Regions from separate parts of the Novipirellula caenicola genome, predicted to be linked through region 1. Evidence: riboswitches for the same ligand, from Rfam matches in the RefSeq annotation. Region 1 holds a riboswitch; each other region holds the start of a gene.
The links. Region 1 has a riboswitch for cobalamin ahead of ABEA92_RS11260 (DUF1559 family PulG-like putative transporter). Riboswitches for the same ligand answer to the same signal wherever they lie in the genome.

Region 1 (7,524 bases):
AAATCGATTTGCGTGCGGTGGTTGGCAGCCAGTTTTATGCCGGATTCACGGCAAGTAACTACAACGTGCCCAACGCGCATCGGATTGTTTCTTGGGCAATGGACGTGGACGAACAAGCGATTGATCCACCGTCACCCACGTTTGTATTGAACAGCAACCGAGTAAGCGTTGGTGAAAAAGACGGCCAGGTTGTCTTGCAAGTTCGCCGCACCGGCGATCTGTCCCAAGTGGCGTCGGTTCGCTACGAAACGACCAACCAAACCGCGATTGCGGGCAGCGACTACACCGCAAAAAGCGGAACGTTGTCGTTTGGCGTCAATCAATCCGTCGCCGAAATTGTGATCGACATCCTGGATGATGCCGAGGCCGAGTCGCTGGAATCCTTCACCGTTTCGTTGTCCAATCCGAGTGGTGCGGTACTGGGCAGCATTCAATCCGCGGTGGTGAATATTCTAGATGACGAGCAGTCGCTACCGAATTTTGCCAGCTTTGATGCTGACAACCTCATCACCCGCAACGGTAGTGCCTCGGTGACGGGCGGGCGTCTTCAAATCACGTCGGCGGCGCCCTACCAAGCGGGGTCGGCTTTTTACAATGATGCGATTGAGCTGACCAGCAACACCTCGTTCCAAACGAACTTTTCGTTCGCCATCAATGGTGGATCCGGATCGAGCGGCGCCGATGGATTTGCGTTGGTGCTGCAAAATTCGCCGCAAGGTCTACGGGCGCTCGGCGGAAACGGGGGATGGCTCGGCTACGGTGGGATTGCGAAAAGTGTTGCGATCGAATTTGATACTTGGAAAAACAGTTGGGATGCGTTCAGCGACGAGGTGTCGGTGAATCTGAACGGGGATTTTCAGAACTCCATCGGCGCTGCCGCATCGCCGATCAATCTGAACTCGGGTAGCGTCGGCTACGCCTGGGTCGACTACGATGGAACGACCAACACACTGCGTGTTTATCTGTCGGAAAATAACCAAAAGCCAACCACTCCGACGTTGGTCCGTAACATTGACTTGGCCGCCACGTTAGGCAACCAATTCTATGTTGGCTTTACCGCCAGCAATTACAATCTGCCCAATGCGCATCAGATTTTATCGTGGTCGCTGAACCTTGATGTGCCTGATGATCCAAGCAACAGCGGTCCAGGAACATTCGGGTTGCAGTCGTCTCAAATCACCGTGAATGAATCCGCGGGCGAAGCAATCGTCGGCGTTGTTCGTACCGGCAATGCATCGAGTGCCGCTTCGATCAATTATCAAACCTATGACAAGACCGGGGCACAAGCGGCAACCGCATCTGCCGACTATTTACAAACCAGCGGCGTGTTGCGATTCGAAGCAGGGCAACGTTATGCCGAGATCCGAATTCCACTGTTGAATGATGATTTAGAAGAAGGGCTTGAAGCGTTTGTTTTGACGATTGACAACCCGGTCAATGCCGAACTAGGGGTTCCGCGAACTGCAACGATTTCGATTCTCGATGATGAACAGCAACTTCCGTCGTACGTTGATTTCAGTTCGTCCGAATTCATCAATCTCAATGGAAACGCGTCGCTGAGCGGTGGCTATTTGCAATTGACATCCAATGCGGCCTACCAAGCCGGATCGGCGTTTTATTCCAACTCGATTGACGTCACGTCGACATCGTCGTTCCAAACCAGTTTTAGCTTCCAGATGGACCAGGGCTGGGGCAGCGGTGGTGCTGATGGCATCGCGTTTGTGATGCAGAATTCGGCGGCGGGTTCCGATGCGATTGGCTATGGATCGTATGGACTCGGCTACGGTGGACTCGCCAACAGTGTCGCGATTGAACTTGATACCTGGAAAAATGGGTTTGATAAATTCGGTGACGAGATCGCGATTGTCGTGAACGGCAACGTGCAAAACGCACTGGCGCAGGCCCCTGCCCCGATCAATCTCAATTCAGGCGGAGTCTATTACGCGTGGATCGACTACAACGGTGACAGCAACGTGCTTGCCGTCTACGTCTCCGACACGCCCGAAAAGCCAGGCTTGGCAAACGTCCGAGCGACGATCGCACTGGATCAGATCGTTGGCAACCAAATGTACGTGGGCTTTTCTGCCGCTGATTATGATCGCCCCAATCGCCACCGGATTGCATCGTGGTGGATGAATTCGCAGACTCCGGTTGCGGATCCCGGAGTCCTGCCCACCGGCGAAATCCAGACGAAAATTGTGCATAGCGGTTTGAACCAACCGACGGCAATCGATTGGTCGGATGATGGTCGCAATCTATACGTCTCGGAGAAAGCGGGCGTCGTTAAGGTTTACCGAGACGCCCAACGGGTTTCGGATCCGATCATTGATATCTCGCGGATCGTCAACAACGTTTCGGATCGTGGGTTGCTTGATGTTGCGGTGCATCCCGATTTGGAAAACAACCCTTACATGTACCTGCTGTATACCTATGATCCACCGGAGGTGTGGAATCATGTCGGCAATGGTTTAGCGGGACCTGATGGAACGGGCAATCGCGTTGGACAATTGATGCGAATCACGCTCGATGAGACCACGAATTTCACGACGATGGTGGCGGGATCGGAAACGATTCTGTTGGGTAATGCGAGCACTTGGGACAATTTCAACGCGTTCACCAACAGTGTCACCAATATGGCCGAGCCGCCTGCGGGACAGAATGCGGATGGTTCGTACATTCAAGACTTCATCAACAGCGATAGCACGACGCATTCGATTGCGTCGCTCGAATTCGCCCCCGACGGCAGTCTGTTTGTTTCGATCGGTGACGGTGCCAGTTACAACCAAATGGATCCGCGTGCCGTGCGTGTCCAGGACATCGATAGCTTGTCCGGCAAAGTGTTGCGAATCGATCCGGTCACGGGCCAAGGCTTGTCCGACAATCCGTTCTTCAATGGCGACGCCGACGCGAATCGATCCAAAGTCTATCAACTCGGACTACGCAATCCGTTCCGGATCGCCGTGGACGACGCCACCGGCCGATTGTTCATCGGCGATGTGGGCTGGACCACGTGGGAAGAAATCAACACCGGCGACCCAGGCACCAATTTTGGCTGGCCTTACTACGAAGGCGGGCAGGGCTACAACATTGTGACGCCCGGAGGCTACCTTGGACTTCCGGCTGGACAACAGTTCTTGGCCAATGGTGGGGAAGCCACTCCGTCGATCATCGCGCTCAGCCATGCGGGGGATGGCATCAACGCGATTGTGATGGGGGACGTCATTCGCGGCGGCGACCTCGGACTGCTTTACGAAGGCGACATTATCTTCAATGATCTTGGTCAAGGAATCGTGCGACGTGCGTCCGTGGACGCCGATGGAAATGTCACCGATGTGTCCGTCTTTACCACCGGAGCTCAGTACGTGGTCGATATGCGTCAGGGGATCGACGGCGAGATGTACTTTGTCGACCTTTTGGATGGCCAGATCGGCCGCTGGGAAGTGGTCTAGCCGCCAGGTCTTTTTACAGCGGAGCGGCGCGAGCCGCCCGGTCATAATCGAACGACTTGCTTAGAAGCGGCGATTGACGGCAAATTCGGCAATCGCATTGAGCGACGCTTTGGCGGGAGAATCCGCCAACACGTCAAGCGCCGTGATCGCTTTGCGTTGATACTGCAACGCGGTTTCTCGTGTGTATTGGCGAGCATCGCTTTGGTCCAACCAAGGCATGATCGTCTCGGTGCGGCGACGACTTGGCTCGGCCAACAATTGTAGAATCTGGTTTCGTCTCGCTTCGTCGGCGGTTTGCAAAAGTCGAATGACCGGCAAGGTGATTTTGCCCTGCTGAAGATCGGTCCCGAGCGTCTTTCCGACGCGCTCGTCGCTACCCCATAGATCGAGGTAGTCATCGGCAATCTGAAAGGCGATGCCAAGTGAGTCTCCGTACTCAGCAAGCGATGTGGTGACTTCGGGGCTGCCATCAGCGAAATGGGATCCCAATTGGCAGGCGACTCGGCACAGTTCGGCGGTCTTACCCTGAATCATCTCGATGTAGGTCGTCTCGTCGATATCCAATACATCTCGCTTCAACACTTGCCGCATTTCGCCTTCGCACACCAATCGCGCCGCTTCGCCGATCCAGCGACATGCTTCGGTCGAGGGCAAGGTCGCCGCCAAGCGAAAGCTTTGGGCAAACAGGTAGTCGCCCAACAAGATGCTGGTGTGATTGTTCCACTTGGCGTTGACCGTGGGCACATGCCGGCGGGTATCCGCATCGTCCAGGACGTCATCGTGGATCAGCGTGGCGGTGTGCACCATTTCGATCACCGCCCCCAGCACCACGTGGTCCTCGCGGACCGATCCAACGGCCGAGGCGGCCAACAGCAACATCGCGGGTCGCAGCCGTTTTCCGCCTAGTTGAGTACCGTGGCGGAGCACCGGGACGAGCGATTCATAGGGCGACTGCAGCTCTTGGTGGAATCGTTTTTCGACAAGCAGAAGCTCTGCGGCGACCGGGCCATACAACTTGGCAAATTGGTCGGCCAAGGCACCCGAAATCGCGTGGCCGTTGGATTCGCTAGGGCGAGATTCGCGATGATTTTCCGTCGTCAATTGAGCAGCGTGAAAGGTTGAGGTCGAATCCATTTCGGCGAAACCGTAAAGTGAAACAGGATGGACGAGCCGATGCGGCATACCACATTCCGATGGAACCGCAATAAAGCACGCGAAGCAACCGACAATCCCCCCGCTAGCTTGCTAGAAATTTAACGATTTCTAGCCGCGACGTTAATTCCAGCCATAGCTTGGCAACAAATCGCGGTTTTGGCGATAGGGCTTAGCCTCTCACGCCCCGCCGAGCTCTCGTTGACATCGACGCTTTCGAGCCGCATACTTCGGCAAGACTTGGGTGCTGAATCGACCTGTCGTCGCTTCAGAGAATAGGGAAAACGGTGCAAATCCGTTGCGGTCCCGCCGCTGTAACCGGAAATGAACCCCGCACAATGCCACTGTGGTCGAATCGACCTCGGGAAGGCGTGGGGGACAAATAATCCGGGAGCCAGAAGACCTGCCCAAACGTCATTTTTAGTTGTGGTAGTACCCTCGGGGAATTGGGAACTATCGCGTCTCTACCTTGATGATTTCGGGAATTGGTATCGCGACCGCAATGTGGGCGTGATGCGATCTTCGTTTGTCTGCGCCAGAGTCGTGATACGTGATCGATTGATCCTGCCGGGGGGGCTGCGCCGGAGGTTCACGCCTCCGCTCATTCACTCGAGGAACAAGATGAGCAAGCGTTATTGTCGGTCACAAGGTTTCACGTTGGTCGAATTGCTGGTGGTGATCGCAATCATCGGCGTCTTAGTCGGGCTGCTATTGCCCGCGGTCCAGGCCGCCCGCGAGGCGGCGAGACGAATGCAGTGTGGAAACAATCTGAAACAGATCGGATTGGCACTGCACAATTACGAGTCCGCGTATCGGGTTTGGCCAGCGCAATCGTCCTCTCCGAGTCAAGGAAAAGGGTTCATTACCAAACGCGGCAGTTGGTTCACGGCGGTGCTTCCATTCATTGAACAAGATGGCCTGTTCCAATCCTTTGATGGAAATTACCACTGGCACGATCCGCAAAACGCGGACGCGGTCAGCGCCAAAGTGCCCGCCATGAGCTGTCCGTCGGTTCCCGATCGTCGTGGTTTCGAATGGACCGTGCTGGTCGATTACGCCAATGCCACGACGACCTCGTACACATTGTCCGCTCGTGACTTTTACGACGGTGCAACAACCGATTACGCCAACGTCGGTGGCGTTGGGACGCAGCTCAACGCCGTGTTGCCCGCATCGCAGCAACTGCATGATCCTCGGAATTGTGGGATCTTAAAATCGACCGCCGTGCGGCTATCGGATGTTATCGATGGTCTGTCAAACACCCTGCTCGTTGTCGAGTGTGCCGGTCGACCCGAACTTTTCCAAAACGGTCGACTCGTCGGCGATGGGGCGTCTCCGAAAACGTGGAGCGGCAGTTCCAGTGTCACGCGTCCGTTTCCAACCGGCGGCGTGTGGGCCAGTCATAACAAAGGCTTCACCGTGGATGGGGCAACGCCCGAAGGCAACACCGCGATCCGCCCAGGATCGTGTTCGATCAATTGCAGCAACGACAACGAAGTCTACTCGTTTCATGTCGGTGGGGCACAAACCTTGGTCGCCGATGGTTCGGTGCGGTTTTTGACGAGCTCGCTGCCCATCGATCAGCTTGTCGCACTTGTGAGCCGCAATGGACACGAAGTGGTGACGTTGGACTAAGCCGATCCTCGGACAAGCTTTGCCTTGCTTCCACTGGGGCGGTGAGCGTTCATTTGGCTCGACGGGAAGTGTTCGTTCGGCTTGGCGGGAAGCAAGGCACGAAAAAATTGCAGCAATGAAAGTGAGACAACGATGACCGCCAAGACATTGATGATCCAAGGAACGAGCTCGTCGGCGGGCAAGAGTTTGCTGACTGCGGCGATCTGTCGTTGCTTTGCGCGTCGGGGTGTCCGCGTTGCTCCGTTCAAGGCTCAAAACATGTCCAATAACGCTGCCGTTTGCGCGGACGGATCCGAGATTGGGCGTTCTCAAGCTCTGCAAGCGATCGCCGCAGGGGCGCCCCCGACCGCCGATATGAATCCGATCTTGCTGAAACCCGAGGGGGACTCGCATTCGCAAGTGATTGTCAACGGTCGACCGCTCGGATCGCTCGCAGCGGCAGCTTACTTCCGCCGTCGCAGCGAATACTGGGGTGTGGTTACCGATGCATTGGATCGGATGCGAGACGAATATGAATTGGTCGTGATCGAAGGGGCCGGCAGCCCGGCGGAACTCAACCTCGCCGATGTCGAAATGGTCAACATGTCAGTCGCTCGTTATTGCCAATCGCCTGTGCTGCTGGTGGGCGACATCGAACGAGGCGGTGTGTTTGCTCAGCTGCTGGGTACCCTTTGGTTGTTAACGCCCGAAGATCGAGCACTCGTGCGGGGGCTAATTGTCAACAAGTTTCGTGGTGATTTACGGCTGTTTGATCGCGGTGTCGAGATGCTCCAAACGCGAGGCGAGGTTCCTGTTCTAGGCGTCTTGCCCTGGATCGATTCGCTGCGGTTGCCCGAAGAAGACGCGGCCACGCTGTCCGAGAAATCTTTCAACCCTGCACCCACGTGCGACGCCGGCGGGATCAATGTGGTCGTCATTCAGTTCCCTCACATCGCAAATTTTGACGACTTCGATCCACTGGAGAATGAACCGGGCGTGTCGCTCCGTTACGTTCGTTCGTCGGGATCGTTCGGACGCCCCGATCTGATTATTCTGCCAGGCACCAAAAATACGATCGCGGATTTGGATTGGCTGCGATCAACCGGATTGCAGCAGTGCATCATGGCGTCCCATGACCAGGGATCCAGGGTAGTTGGGATCTGCGGCGGCTATCAAATGCTCGGTCGCCGAATCAACAACCCTCATCATCTCGAACATGTTCGCAGCCGTGTCGAGGGTCTCGGGTTGCTCGAGATCGAGACGACGTTTCAGCACGAAAAACAAACCTTTCAAGTCGAAACTCAAATTA
Region 2 (7,524 bases), on a different contig from region 1:
TCGTATTGGTGATCGACAACTGCTCGAACCCAATCCCGTTATCACTATCGCGAGTGATGCTAGGCAAATCGGCAGCGTACCCTGACGACACGGCATACGTCCGCGAACCATACGCTCCGCCACCCGCAATCGCACTGTATTGATTCAGGTACCCGGGGGTCACCGTATCGGTCGTGTTCGAGATCGCCCAACCCGACCATGAACCCCAAGTGGCGTTGTAAGCGTTATTGAACGTCAAGCCGTTACTGATGAATTGGCCATTGCCGCTAGCCCCGTTGTCGAACGACTCGTTCGCCAAACCGACCCCCAAATCTTCAAACTGGGCGGTGGGGACAGCGTCGGATTCGCTCAGCGTGTTAGTGTTAGCGGTCACCTGGATCGCGGGTTGGTCGTTGTCGTTGACGGCCACCGAACTTGGCAGTGACAAGAAACCGGTCGCCGTCGCGGTGAACTGAACCGTGGTCGTGCCGTGATCGACATCATCATCGACAGCCGAGATCGCGAACGACGCCGAAGCGGCGCCTGCGGGAATCGTGACCGTCGAGGCAACCGCAGCAATCGTCGGCGAAGAACTCGAAAGCTGGACCGTCAACGCCTCGGTCGTATCCGAATAGATGCGTGTGAGCGTTCCGTAAACCGTGGTCCCTTCGTCAATCGATTCCGGTTCCACCGACACCATCAAGGTGGGCAACTCGTCGTCGGTGATCGTGATCGCACGAACCGCGCTCAAACCGCCTGAGGTTGCGGTGATCGAGGCGACGATATCCCCATTGCCGATGGTGTTATCGGTGACGCCGATGTTGAAATCAACAAAAGCCTGGCCTGCAGGAATCGTGACCGATGGCGGAATGATCAATCCGGCCGTGTCGCTCGAGAGTGAAACGGTCATCGCAGCGGACAAGTCCTTCTCGCCCCGCGTCACCCGTCCGGTCGTCGCGGTCGCACCAGCGTTTTCAACGATTGCATGATCGAGCACATCGACGGCAATTCCTGGTGTCAAAAACGACAACTCATCCATGGCAAAGTAGGCAGGAGTGTTCATCCCAAACGGGCCGACATCGGACGAAGTCACCCAAAATTCGAGCGAACTCGCATTGCCTAGCGAACTCAGATCGACGTCGGTCCACGTGTCGACGATGTAATCCAACGACGAATCATCACTGCGAAAATCCGCGAGGTAAAAGTCGACGGTGCCAACACTCGTTCCCGAATCGTCCTTTCCTTGGATCGTCAACAGGAACCAATCCGCATCGGTCCCCGAGGCGCCGCCGAATTTCTTTGCAAACGAGTCGCCGTTTTGCATCGACAAAGCGGCGTAGGTCGTATTGGTGATCTGGATCGACTGCAGTGCCCCGGCATCCTCGGGCAACGTAATCGTCGCGACGTCTTCCCCGGTCGCGGAGGCAAAGGCGACACCGTAGGTAGCGGAATCGTTGGCACCACCACCGGTGATGGCGCTGAATTGGTTCGCAAACCCAGGGGTCGACGTGTTGGTTTCATTGGAATACGCCCAACCCGACCAAGAACCATAGTCAAGCGAGTAGGCATTGTTTAACTGTGCTTCGTCGCTCGTGAATTCGCCCTTGGTGACTTGGTCCCCATAAGGCCCTTCGCTGGTCGTGCCACCGGAAACAGGCCCGTTCCAGTGCGACTCAGGCGTCAGCGATTGCCCGACATCTTCGAACCCAACCGACGAAACGTCATAGGCGGCTTGATTGATCACACCGATGGCATCCAGATCAAACCCCGCACTGCCCACCGTCGGATAGGGATCATAAACGGTATCGCCATTGGAATCGGTTTGTGATCCATCACCAACGATATCAATGATGCGAACGTAGCTGATTGCGTTGACATCTAAATCGGCACTCACGCCCGCCAAGTCATTCAGGTCAAAGGGCGTTCCAAAGCCTTGCCGATACTTTCCGGCAAAGCCATCAATGTTCGTCGGGTCGACGCTGCCAAAAGCGCCTACCGACGAACTGGTCAACGAATCGGTATCGAAACGGAAAAAGTCAGTGCCGTTGGAGGAGACTTCGACAAACGCGAGTTCGAGAAACGTGTCGGTCACACTGTTTTCGAAAACGGCGAAATCGGCCCCAAGTCCGTCACGAATCGGAATTTCAAACTGCAACGTGATCTCGCCGCCTCGGCCGAGCGAGACGATATCAAAACTGTTTCCCGCCGCCGGGCCCAACGCTTTGTCCGGTGTCTGGAACGTCTCGCTGACGTCGGAACCAGGAGCGTACTGCTGCCAATCGGTTGCCCAGGCGATGATGGCGGGATCATCCATTGCGATCGCCGTGCTGCCGGATTGGCCCGCTGCCGGAGCGTAAGGTCCGGCGGCCATCAAACGGCGGTCCTCGAGTCGTTCGGTAATCAGTCGGCGGCGACGGCGAAGTTGGTTTGTACGTTGACGCATAGGAGGTGTTTATCGTGTAGAGAGTATCTGTGTGCGAATGCTCAATCTCGAGCGACACAGGATGTTGCTAACCGTGTAAAAACTAAAAATCCGAGACCACTTCGTGACCCGCACGCGTGCAAATGGCTGCCAGCAGTGTCAGGTCCATGCTCTCGTTAAGAAAGCGAACCGATCCATCGGCAAAAGCTGCGTTGACGCCTTGCGGATGAAAACTTCGCATGTCGTTTTCAAAACTTGGCGCCTTGTTGATCGGGAAAGCTTGGTCAAACAAGTTCTTTCCGTTGATCCATTGCCCATCGGGAAAATCAGCGTCCTCGGACACCACGACGGTGGTGGAGGTGCCGTCCAAAATGTCGCGAAACCGGATCGCTCGGTCATAAATCATCACTCCCGAGGGCGGATTGTTGGTGCTGCGAATTCGTTCGCCATAGATGCCACCGTAATCGGTCACCCCGCGACCCTTTTTCAAATTGTCGCTGCGAGGGGTCGAAGGACAGATAAAGGTCGAGATGACCGATGCAGCGGCGGTGGCGTTTTTGGGATCATCGTAGGGAACCCCGAAATCAATCTGCTGCCAAACGGCGGTCTGTTCGATTTGCGGCAACATCATTGCCGACCAGGCAATCTCTTTGCCTTTTGGCCACAGCGGACGTGGTTGGATCACCCCAATGGGAAACTGACTGAACGCAGCGTGATAGTTTTGCAGCCCCAGCCCGATCTGATGCAAACGATTGTGGCACTGCATCCGACGTGCGGCTTCGCGTGCGGCTTGCACCGCTGGCAATAACAATCCCACCAGTGCTCCGATGATGGCAATCACGACCAGCAACTCGACCAGCGTGAAACCGCGGTCGCGATTGCGAACGTTGGATCGACCGAGGTGTGAAAACGAAACCGACTGCGGACGACAGGCCGCGAGCCTGTCCCGCACCGGGTTTGTTCGTTCACAATCGAGGAACCTCATCGACGTACCGCCAACGATTTAGAGGGGAAAGACCGATTGGATGTCGCCGAGCGTCCTCCGCCAAACTCGCAAAGGCGAAGGGCAGGGGGAGAGCCAATCGACGGCATTCATGCCAAGGAAAATCAACAACAGCGGCTCACTGCAAAACGCCCTTTGCACAGCGAGACGGTTCGATCGCGACGCTAACCTCACCCAAGAAGGTTTTTTTCAGAACGCAAAGTGAGCGACCGGGTTGCAGACAACTCGATCGCACGCAGCGCGTTCTAAAGCATCCGGTGACGCGGTAGGTCTTCTGACTCGGGATGCATGCCATCTTCTTCCGCCTTCTCATTCCTAAATGATCCGACGCCCAATGGCGACAAACACAATTTCAAGAACAATGGCACGAAAGAGTGAGAAGTTGGCGGTTCGCGAAAACGTCACCCCAAAGTGACATTCCCTCGCGAACAACATCCGTTACAGCGGCCGGGCCGTCTCGGAATTTCACCGAAGTTCCCTGTTTCCGCAAAACCCAAGATCCGTTGACTTTGCGGCACCGCTCACCGTTAACTGACGACTCTATCGGCTTGCCAAATCATTGTCAAACGCCCAACTTGCAAGGTCGCCCCGGTTTACCTTGCCCCACTTTTGACGGGATGATAGTGGGCGAGAGTAGGACTTTTCTTTCACACGAGGACTTCGGAAATCTGATGAATAATCGCTGCATGATCGTCATCCCCGCTCGCTTGGCGTCAACGCGACTCCCCGAAAAGCTGCTTCGCAGAGCGGGGGGCAAGTCGATCCTCCAGCACACGTGGGAAGCGGCGTCGAAAGCCAGCATTGCCGACGCCGTCGTGGTTGCCGTCGATGACGAAAAACTGGCCGAGGAAGTCAATTCGTTTGGCGGCCGCGTGGTCATGACCCGCGTGGACTGCCCGAGCGGGACCGACCGAATTGCCGAAGTTGCTGCCCAATTCCCCGATTTCGACGTCTTTATCAACGTCCAAGGCGACGAACCCGAAATTGATCCACACACCGTGGATCTTGTCGGCACGATGCTGATCCACGATGCGAACGCGGACATTGCCACCGTTGGGACCCCCATTCGCAGCGAATCACTGCTGCACGACCCGGCCTGCGTCAAAATCGTCGTTGCGGCGGGAGGATGCGAAGCAGGGCAGAGCAGGGCAGGGCAGGTGGACAACGCCGAGGCCAATAACACAGTGGGCAAGATTGCGAAGGACAACCAAGGGGATGCCGGCACCACACCGGCGGCCTCTCAATTCGCCGGCACCGCAATTTATTTCAGCCGCGAAGCTGTGCCGCATTGTCGCAGCGGGATCACCCCAGAGACGCTTGCAATGGAACCGCCTCTGTTTTGGCACCACGTCGGTTTGTATGCCTATCGCCGCGATTTTCTGGATTGGTTCTCCAAACAACCGCCCAGCCCGCTGGAGCAGTCCGAGCGTCTGGAGCAACTGCGAGCGATCGAAGCGGGCAAGCGAATTGTCGTCGGCCGCGTCCAATCGGCCGCCTCGGGAATCGACACCGAAGCCGATTTCCAAGCGTTTGTCGGGCGGATCGGCTAAAAGCGATTCGCTGGGCCTGCGACGACTTCCGTCTTTTTCCCATTTCGTTATGATTTCGTTCCATGACGAAACACATTTTTGTAACCGGTGGCGTTGTTAGTTCGCTTGGCAAAGGCTTGACCAGCGCTTCGATGGGGATGCTGCTCGAGCAGCGAGGGTTGCGGGTCCGCATGCAAAAGCTGGATCCCTATATCAACGTCGACCCTGGGACGATGAGTCCCTACCAACATGGCGAGGTCTACGTCCTGGATGACGGCAGCGAAACCGACCTCGACCTAGGGCATTACGAGCGGTTCACCTCAGGCCGACTTTCTCGCGACTGCAACTACACGACAGGGCAAATCTACCTGTCGGTGATCGAAAAAGAACGCAAAGGCCAATTCCTTGGCAAAACCGTTCAGGTCATCCCGCACATCACCAACGAGATCAAGTCCGTGATCAAGCGGATGGGTGGTGACGACGTCGACGTCGTGATTACCGAGATCGGCGGCACGGTTGGGGACATTGAAAGCCTGCCATTCCTCGAAGCGATCCGACAATTTTCGCTCGACGTGGGACGCGAAAACTGCCTGTACATGCACCTGACGCTGGTGCCGTACCTGAAGGCCGCCGACGAACTGAAAACCAAACCGACCCAACACTCGGTCGGCCAATTGCGTGAAATCGGGATCCAACCAGACGTGCTGGTTTGCCGCTGTGAACATTCGATCAGTCGCGATGACCGCGAAAAAATCGCTCTGTTCTGCAATGTGCCGGTCGAAGCCGTCATCGAAGAAAAAGACAAAGACTTCTCGATCTACGAAGTCCCGCTTTCGTTAGTCGACAACAAGCTTGACGAACTCGTGGTCAAGAAATTGGGATTGTCCGCATCGAGCTTGGATATCTCGCCGTGGACGGATCTACTGCACCGGCTTCGCAACCCGCACCACGAAGTCTCGATCGCAGTGGTCGGCAAGTACGCCGAACACAAAGACGCCTACAAATCGATCTACGAAGCGATCGATCATGCGGGCATCCATCACCAAGCTCAAATTCGTATCGGACGAATCCAAAGTGCCGATATCGAACGCGAAGGCGCCGAACGACTGCTCAGCGGTTATCACGGCATCCTGGTTCCCGGTGGATTCGGCGAACGAGGGGTCGAAGGCAAAGTGCAAGCGATCCAATTCGCACGCCAACGCGGTATCCCATTCCTCGGTATCTGCCTGGGGATGCAGTGCGCCGTGATCGAATACGGCCGCAACGTCGTTGGACTTGATGCCGCTCATTCGAGCGAATTTGACAAAGACACCCCACACCCGGTCATCTGCCTGCTCGACGAACAGCAAAACGTCACGCAAATGGGCGGCACCATGCGACTGGGCAGCCAACCGACCAAACTGGACCGCGACAGCATCTCGGGCAAGGCGTACGGAAGCGATCAAGTGGACGAACGCCATCGCCACCGTTATGAATTCAACAACGAATTCCGCCAGCAATATGAAGCCAGCGGAATGCGTTTTGCGGGCACAAGCCCCGATGGCGGGCTCGTTGAAATCGTCGAACTGCCTGACCATCCTTGGTTTGTGGCCGTTCAATACCACCCCGAATTCAAGAGCAAACCGCTGAAGGCACATCCGTTGTTCGCTGGGTTCGTCCAAGCGGCAGTCAACCGACGCCTGCATCGCGAAGACAAAGAAGCCCCCAGCGTCAGCCAGCGCTAAGCACAACTGAAATCAAACTCTCGACACATCATCGATTTCAAAGGTATTGTCATGAGCGACCCCAACCACGACGAAACTCCGTCCGAAGAACCAAAAATCATTGTTGACAGCGACTGGAAAGAGCAGGTCGCCAAAGAAAAAGAAGCCGCCAGCGCGAAAGCGGAATCCGAGTCAAGCGGCGACAAGGACGCGTCGGCGGAAGCAGAAAGCGACGACAAATCGGTAGCCGCCGAGCAAAAGACTCCGGCCGCAGGCGAAGCCCAAAAAGCGGACCAAGAGGCGGCACTGCAGAGCCCACCTCCGGCGTCGTTCGAAGTGCTGATTTCGATGCTGTTCACGCAAGCGATGGCGACACTAGGCCAGATCCCAGATCCAGCCAGTGGCGAAGCGAAAGTCAATAAGCCGTTTGCCAAACACTACATCGACACGATCGACATGCTTGGCGAAAAGACCAAAGGCAACCTCAGCGACGATGAATCCAAAATGCTTTCTGAGGCCCTCCACGCACTTCGCATGATGTACGTCAACACCAAAGCGACGCCGTAATCCACTTCTCCCCCAGACGCCTCGTGAAAACGATGCGTCTACGTTAAGTAGCGTTCGCGGCGCAAGCCTGGAACGCTGAAACATTGGGCTTGTTGTGATTTTTTGGTTGCGTTGGCTTTCTGCCACCTCTCCACCAACATCGTTGGGGGAGAGGTCGAACGGAGCCTTCAGCGACGTTCGGGTGAGGGGGCTGACTGAGCAATCCACTCGCTGGCGACAACGACGCTTGCACCCGAGCTGCTCGCCGATAGCGCGGTCGCCCCCTCACCCGAGCAACGCCTAAAGGGCGTGCTCGACCTCTCCCCCGACTTCGTCGGTGGA
Region 3 (7,524 bases), on a different contig from region 1:
CTCAATCGGTCGCTTCGCCATGTTTCGATGTCCTTGGTCATCGGCACTTCGGTTGGCATCCAGTGGTTGGCGCATCCGTTTTGGTAGTGCTCCCACGCCCAATTGTATTTCAGCGGCATCAATTGGTTGACGTCCACCTGGCTGCAGTTGATCAAACGTTTTTCGTTAGCGGCAAAACGATCGGCTTGAAGTTGAGTGTTTTGGGGTGCGTTCATGGCCTACATCCTCGGGTCGGTAGGAATGGGAATGGTGGATCGAGAGCGAAGCCAAGCGGCTAAGCCAAGACGGGTGTTGCAAGTGATCGGACCTTCGATCACTTCATCGTGTTTGTTAAAGTGGGTTGCTTGGAAAGGCCCGTTTCGCTGTGGCAAATCGAATCCGCCTAGGTCCGTCAGCGTAAAATGGTCGCCATTGTTCTCGACCCGAACAAACGCACGCGCGATGCCTGGGGTGTGAACAACACGGAAACCGCGTTCGAGCCAATTGACGTAAAACAGCATTGCGTCGAATTCGTTCGTGCCACGACTATTGGCACGCCTCGCAATCGGGATCGTCGATCGAGCAAGCCGAAGCAGCGGGGGTGGGCATGCGATCGACACGGATCTGCCCCGATTGACTCTGCGATTTCATCCACCGCGGTTGGATGCCGTGCCGGTTCACATCGACCGTGGACTTTTCCACTTGGGTGGCTGCCAATGAACGCAGGTAGTACGTCGTTTTCAGTCCGCGTTGCCATGCCAGGTGGTACATCGCATCAATCGATTTCCCACTCGGTTTGGCCAAATACAGGTTCAGTGATTGGCCCTGGTCGATCCATTTTTGGCGTCGCGAGGCGGCTTCGATCAACCATTTCGGTTCAATCTCCATCGCCGTGGCAAACAAACGCTTGATCGATTCGGGGATACGCTGGATGTCAGACAAGGATCCATCGTGGTACTTGAGTGAATCGAGCATGGGGGCATCCCACAAGCCATGTTCACTCAATACATCCACAAGCGGTTCGTTGATCTGAGTGAACTCGCCCGACAAATTGCTCTTGGCGTACAACAATTTGTAAGTCGGTTCGATCGACTGAGTCACCCCGATGATGGTCGAGATCGTCGCGGTGGGCGCGATCGCCAAACAGTTGCTGTTTCGCATCCCGTGCGTGGCGATTGAGTCGCGAACGACTTGCCAATCCATCGTCATCGATCGGTCGACGTCGACCGGCGTGTCGCGTTCTTGTTGCAGTAATTCAATCGTGTCGATCGGCAACAGTCCGCGATCCCATTTCGACCCGCTGTACGATTCGTACCGGCCTCGCTCGGCCGCCAATTGGCTCGATGCCAACAACGCGTAGTAGCTGATCGCTTCCATGCTGCGGTCGGCGAACTCGATCGCTTCGTCGCTGGCTACGGCGATCTGTAGTCGATGCAGTGCGTCTTGGTATCCCATCAACCCAAGGCCCACGGGGCGATGGCGAAGGTTGGCGTTACGCGCTTCGATGGTGGGATAGAAATTGATGTCGATCACGTTATCTAACATCCGCATCGCGGTGGTGATCGTCGCTTTCAATAAATCATGGTCCAATCGACCGTCGACGATATGGGCGGCCAGATTGACGCTGCCCAGATTGCAAACAGCGGTTTCGTCTTCGCTGGTATTTAGCAGGATTTCAGTACAAAGGTTACTGCTATGCACGACGCCGGCGTGGTCTTGCGGGCTGCGGATGTTCGACGGATCTTTGAATGTTACCCAGGGGTGCCCGGTTTCAAACGTGCGAGTGAGCAGTTTTCGCCACAACTCGGTTGCCGAAACTTGGCGATGTTGTTTCATTTTGCCTGCAGCGGCGAGGCGTTCGTAATGCTCGTACCGCTCGCGGAAACGACGGCCGTAGGTGTCGTGCAGATCGCTTGCTTCGTCGGGGCTAAACAGCGTCCACGTTCCATTTTCGCGAACCCGCTGCATGAACAGATCGGGGATCCACGCCGCGGTGTGCATGTCGTGCGTCCGGCGGCGATCATCGCCGGTGTTCTTTCTCAGATCCAAGAACTCTTCGAAATCAAGATGCCAAGGCTCAAGGTAGGCACATACCGCCCCTTTGCGTTTGCCGCCTTGGTTCACCGCCACCGCCGCGTCATTGACGATCTTTAAAAAGGGAATCACCCCCTGGCTTGTCCCATTGGTGCCCTTGATTAGCGAACCGGTGGCACGGACGCTCGTCCAGTCGTTGCCTAGCCCGCCCGCCCATTTGGAAAGCATCGCGTTGTCGCCAATGCTTTTGAAAATGTGAGCCAGGTCGTCTTGCACCGTCGTCAAGTAGCAGCTGCTCAATTGCGGATGCTGAGTGCCCGAGTTGAACAGTGTCGGCGTCGCGCTGGTGAACCGGAACGACGACAGCAGTTGATAGAACTCGATCGCCCGATCGGTTCGCTGGTCTTCATCTTCACGAAGGGCTAGTCCCATCGCGACTCGCATCCAGAAGTATTGCGGGGTTTCGATTCGGCGTCCGTCCACATGCAGCAAGTAGCGGTCGTAAATCGTCTGCACGCCCAAATAGCGAAACAGCTTGTCTCGTTCGGGTAGCAAGGCGTCGGCAAGTCGTTGAAGATCGAAGCTTCGCAGTTGTTCGGACAGTCGACCGCAGCGAATCCCTTCGATCACGTAGTGTTCAAAACGATCGCGATAAGTGTCCGCAAAGTCCTCGTCAATTTGGGTCAAACCCAGCGTTTGGCGATACACGATGGCCAACTGCATTGCCGCAGCAAAGCGGTCATAGTCCATGCTTCGCTCGATACGGCTGCGAGCGGAAAGCACAAGCGCGCGGGCGATGTCCTCGGGAGTCATTCCGTCGAACGATCCGCGAATGACTTCGGCAACGATCTCGCTGGTCTCGATGTTCGGTAGCGTCGACTCGGGAATCGATTCGAGAAATGTTTTCAGCTTGGCTTCTGAAAATGCAACATGCACGCCCGGTTCAATCTGCAGCCGCAATTTCGGGGCAGAACCGCTGTTGTCGATGGACAATTCGTCGAGTCCCGAGTCGACGTGACGCACCGCTCGCAGTCGTGCATGCTCGGTTCGGTACAGGATGTAGCGACGCGCGACTCGAAAATGCTCTCGCTGCATCAAGCCAATTTCGACGACGTCCTGGATCTGTTCGACACTCAGGCAGCCCGACGCCGCATCCCCGGACGCAAACTCATAGACTTGGTCGATGATCGCCAGCACATCTTGCTCGATTTGTGGTGCAAGCGGTTGGCCTTCGGCGAGGTTCAATTCCGCGCGGAACGCTTTTTCGATCGCCGATTCGATGCGACCACGGTCCATGTCGACTTCGCGACCATCGCGTTTGCGAACTTTCAATACGGTGGTGGGGCTTGCCTGTGCCGAAGTCGTGTTTGACATGGTCATCCTAAGTCTGCAGTGCTAGCTCGGTTCGATCTTGGGCCAGCGACGGATTGCAAATGCCGTGGCGGGGTTGGCCCAATGGGTTCGCGCGTACCGTCAGCTCAGGCTGAAAACCATGTTGCATGGACCTTCAGCTAGCCTGGTGATACGGCGATAACAGTGATCGAGCAGAAGCTCACGAACAATGAAAAACGAATCGACGCGATTCACAGAAGATCAAGTTGCCCGTGCAGCCAATCGGCTTTCGGCAGACATTCCCGTCGAATCACATCGCAACGATCACCCCAATCCAAGAGGGCACGAAATCGTCTATTTCGTGGTAGGTCTTCTGACTTACTGCCGACCGAGTTCTCACAGCCTTCTCGCCCCGATTTCCTGTCACACAGGTTTCCCGAGCAATGGCGTTTTGAATGAAAGAGTTTCGGTTTGGATGCGTTTGATTTACGCATCCGAGGGCAGTTCACAGCGGCTGGACCATCCCGGAATTTCACCGGAGTTCCCTGTTCACTCGCGAGTGTAGAAACACCGCAAGTCACCACGAACGCTTAAGAATCTAACAGCTGACACGGTGACGTCAATGCTTTGCTAGCACAATGTCGTTTGTTTTCGTTTGGACTCGTTTTTCGCGAGATTTCTTGAGATTTCGAGACGACGACAGTAAAGATTTCGATCCCAAGGGGCGTGGTTTCCGACTTCCCCATGCGTCATCAATCGAAGCGTAAGTGAGGGAAAATGGATCTTGATTTGGTCCCTCGCTGACGCGTCGGATTGGGAGGCGATTTATGATTTGCAGGGGCAAGCAGCCCCGTCATGCGACGGGGCAATGCGGTTTTACGGTCAACCGATGGTTCGTCGGTAACTATTGGATCTCGACGATCTCGAGATTTGTAAAGCGTCCAATCGACATGTTGGCACCACCTACCATCACCATTGATTTATCATCAAGTGGCAACATGCAGTGAAAGAAGCGTCCGGGATCGTAGCTGCCTACGATCTCCCAATCGTCGCCGTCCTCGGTCAAACGTTGGATCGTGCCGTTGACGGTGCTGACGTACAAGTGACCGGCATGGGATTGAGCCCAGCATCCAAAACCGGTCATCGCTTCACCGATCAGCGAAGCTCCCTTGGACCACTGGTTCGACTTTGGATCAAAGACATCGACTTCGGTGCTCGGTCCGTCCTCTTGATCCATGCCGCCCACGACATAGATCCGTCCGTCATGTGCAGCGACCGACAATGCACGTCGCTCAAACGGTGGCGCTGCGATCGCTTTCCACTGCAATGGCTGCTGGCTCAAGTCGGCGGTCCACGCGGTGTTGTGCCACTTGGTTTCATTCTCGCCCGACATCGCCCATCCGCCAACGACATAGACTTGGTCGCCGATCACCGCAGCAGCGTGCGAAGATCGTGGTTCAGGCAGCGGAGTGTCGTCCTTCCACTGTTTGGCCGCAATGTCATAACGGCTGACCGTTGCTTGCGATTGCAAATCATGCGTTTCGCCTTCGTCATTCATCGCGGTAAAGCCGCCGATTCGCACCACCGAATTGCCGTGGCCGACCATTGCCAAGCCTTGCAACTTGGGTCCCGAGGGCAACGAATCCCAAGACTGTCCACCGGGCAGATCGAGCGACCAAAATGCATTGGACTGTTCAGCGGTGGAATACGAATGTGCATCTCCGATGTGACCGCCGTAAACAAACAGTTTTCCGTTTGCGACCGCGCCACCGAAACTGGTCAACTTCCGCGGCAAATCTGGAAGTGACGAGGCTTTGACGGTGACCGACGATTCATTTGATTTCGTCATTTTTGATTCGTTAGCGCGGGCTGAGTCGGTGCGGTGTGATTCCCCGTTGGATTGCGGCCGAGGAAACGTAGCGGTCAGATAGTTGCTGGTCGCTTGAAAGGACTCTTCTTTGAACGTACCCGAAGCCTGATCGTCCGTGAAGCCAACCATGATCGCGTTCAAGCCTGGTTCCACTTGCTTGCTTGGGAACGTCACCACACCGTCGTCGGTCGTTTTTGCCGATCCTTCCTCATGCCCCTCGTCACAAAACAGCTTGACTTCGGCGTTCGGCAGCGGCTTTTGCTGCCAAAGCACCAAGACGCGGATTCCCTCGTCCACCGCCTTGATTTCGGCACGAAGCTGGTTGCCGCCTGATTTGCCTTCAGCCGGAGGTGTCGTCCAGGTGGCTGGATCTGGGCTGGGGAAATGCTGGACGTAATACACCAATTTCGAGCCATGGTAGATGCCGTACGTTTGCGTGCCATAGATGCATCCGGTTTTCGCGACAGCATCCGCAGCCTGCAGCCCAACCAAGTCGTCGGTCGAAACGGTTTGTAGCGTCAGCGATTTGGGGGCTGAGTTTCCGTCGGTCTGCCACAGTTCGAATGCTTTCATCGATTCAGGCAAATGGTAGGTGCGATCGTCGAGCCCTTCGCCGAAGAACAGGATCGGTTTTCCTTGATCGTTTTGAGCGAGCCAAGGAAAGTGGGCGTGAACTGGGGTAGGCCCGAACACACTAAGCAAGGCAAACAGGCAGGCGATGAAGGAGAGGTGGTGTGATTTCATTTTGGTGTTTTCAAGAAAGGATTTGGCGTCGAGTAAAAGTGGAAGGGAAAAAGACAGGCTGAATGCCTATCCCACGGTTTTACTACAGGTCGATCCGCAGCGGACTTTTCTGCTGTGGCGTGACCTCGATTTGCTTCGTCATGTTGGTAGTCGCATTGCGCGGCAAGCTTTTTGAGCGTTGCACTCCGAATTCGCGAGCCGCTTTGCGAGGGTCTTGTTCAGCAACCTCGATGATCGATTCGATCGCAGGTTCGTCGGGATTCACCCGTACGGTGTATTCTCCGGCGTAGGGGCCCGTCAGTCGAGTGAAAGCGAAACGTCCTGTGTCGATTCGTGTTGCCACGGGAGTTCCTGTTTGAGATGCGGGCGTCAAAATCAAGGTCGCACGCTCAATCGGTTTGCCGTCGGATTGGACGGTCCCGTGTAGTGCGATCCGTTCGGGGGCCGGTTCGCTGCATCCGGTTGCCAGCGATATCGAAATGGACACCGCGATCAACATCGCCTTTGCCATGACGGGACGAACGGTGTCCTCGCGAGAGCGTCGCTGGATCATCGATCGTCCCTCGGAATCACTTCGTGACCATTCTTGCTAGCGAGAGCATTGTAGATTTCATAGTCGATCGAATCGGTCATGAAATGCGTACTGCCGTCGGCATAGACAAAATGGGCGCCGCCGGAATGTTGACTTGCAAATCCACCCATATTTGCCGCGGTGTGGACATTTAGGGGATAAAGCGTTGTGCCCAATGCGATTTTTGGGTAACCGACGACCCAGCGTGCGGTGCCCCATTTCACTGTCCCGACCATGTCGCTCGGCAGCGTGCTGCCGGTCCAGAGGTAGTCGTTGTAATTGTAGACGGTTTCGCCCAGTGCGATGGTCGACGAGGTTCCGTCCAGACAATCGCGGAAACGGTTCGGCGGGTTTTGGTAGCCGTACGATGGCCAATGCAGACCGAACAGTCCGTCACCCTTCTGCATGTAGTCGTCGGTTCCTTCGCACCACAGATAGCTGGTCGGGCCGCCGGTTTCGACGGGACGACCGTTGGATCCGATGCGAGTATCCGGCGCATCGCGATTGAGAATCATCGACGGGCACAAGAACGTGGCGATCTTTTGCGACGAAACGCTTTCGTTGTAGGGATCGCTATAGCTTTTCGAGAAATCCCATTGCTGGTAGTTGTTGGATTCCTCGAGATGCGACAGCACCGAAACAAACGGGCTAATGAAGTTGCTTTGGATACTGCCAGCGGGGAATTGGCCAAATGTGCCGTGATAGTTGTGGGCCGCCAGCACGATTTGACGCATGTGGTTGGTGCACGACATCTTGCGTGCCGCCTCGCGGGCGGCTTGCACGGCGGGCAATAACAATCCGACGAGGATGCCGATGATCGCGATCACGACCAGCAATTCGACCAGCGTAAAGCCAGGCCGAGTGCGACGAGGGGATATTGGGTTTTCGGCAGCGTGTGCGGGAACGGACTGAGGGCGTAACGTTGTCATCAAACAACTCCTTCAAATGAGCCTACGAGAAAGGAAACAAGCTCTCGATGTTCGAACGTGAACAC

Region 2: another riboswitch for cobalamin. It lies ahead of ABEA92_RS09255 (DUF1559 family PulG-like putative transporter); the one in region 1 lies ahead of ABEA92_RS11260 (DUF1559 family PulG-like putative transporter).
Region 3: another riboswitch for cobalamin. It lies ahead of ABEA92_RS14290 (ribonucleoside-diphosphate reductase subunit alpha); the one in region 1 lies ahead of ABEA92_RS11260 (DUF1559 family PulG-like putative transporter).

What each region holds. Positions count from the first base shown of each region.
Region 1 covers NZ_BAABRO010000004.1:443,943-451,466, reverse strand. The annotation lists gene ABEA92_RS11270 (Calx-beta domain-containing protein) at 1-3,449, shown strand, start outside; gene ABEA92_RS11265 (polyprenyl synthetase family protein) at 3,510-4,583, opposite strand; cobalamin riboswitch at 4,827-5,026, shown strand; gene ABEA92_RS11260 (DUF1559 family PulG-like putative transporter) at 5,223-6,236, shown strand; gene ABEA92_RS11255 (cobyric acid synthase) at 6,369-7,524, shown strand, end outside.
Region 2 covers NZ_BAABRO010000003.1:510,448-517,971, reverse strand. The annotation lists gene ABEA92_RS09260 (DUF4465 domain-containing protein) at 1-2,422, opposite strand, end outside; gene ABEA92_RS09255 (DUF1559 family PulG-like putative transporter) at 2,505-3,353, opposite strand; cobalamin riboswitch at 3,652-3,940, opposite strand; gene ABEA92_RS09250 (3-deoxy-manno-octulosonate cytidylyltransferase) at 4,076-4,954, shown strand; gene pyrG (CTP synthase) at 5,017-6,657, shown strand; gene ABEA92_RS09240 (DUF1844 domain-containing protein) at 6,709-7,203, shown strand.
Region 3 covers NZ_BAABRO010000006.1:114,788-122,311, forward strand. The annotation lists gene ABEA92_RS14280 (ribonucleotide-diphosphate reductase subunit beta) at 1-215, opposite strand, end outside; gene ABEA92_RS14285 (hypothetical protein) at 219-500, opposite strand; gene ABEA92_RS14290 (ribonucleoside-diphosphate reductase subunit alpha) at 526-3,387, opposite strand; cobalamin riboswitch at 3,692-3,945, opposite strand; gene ABEA92_RS14295 (Kelch repeat-containing protein) at 4,250-5,959, opposite strand; gene ABEA92_RS14300 (hypothetical protein) at 6,042-6,512, opposite strand; gene ABEA92_RS14305 (DUF1559 family PulG-like putative transporter) at 6,509-7,459, opposite strand.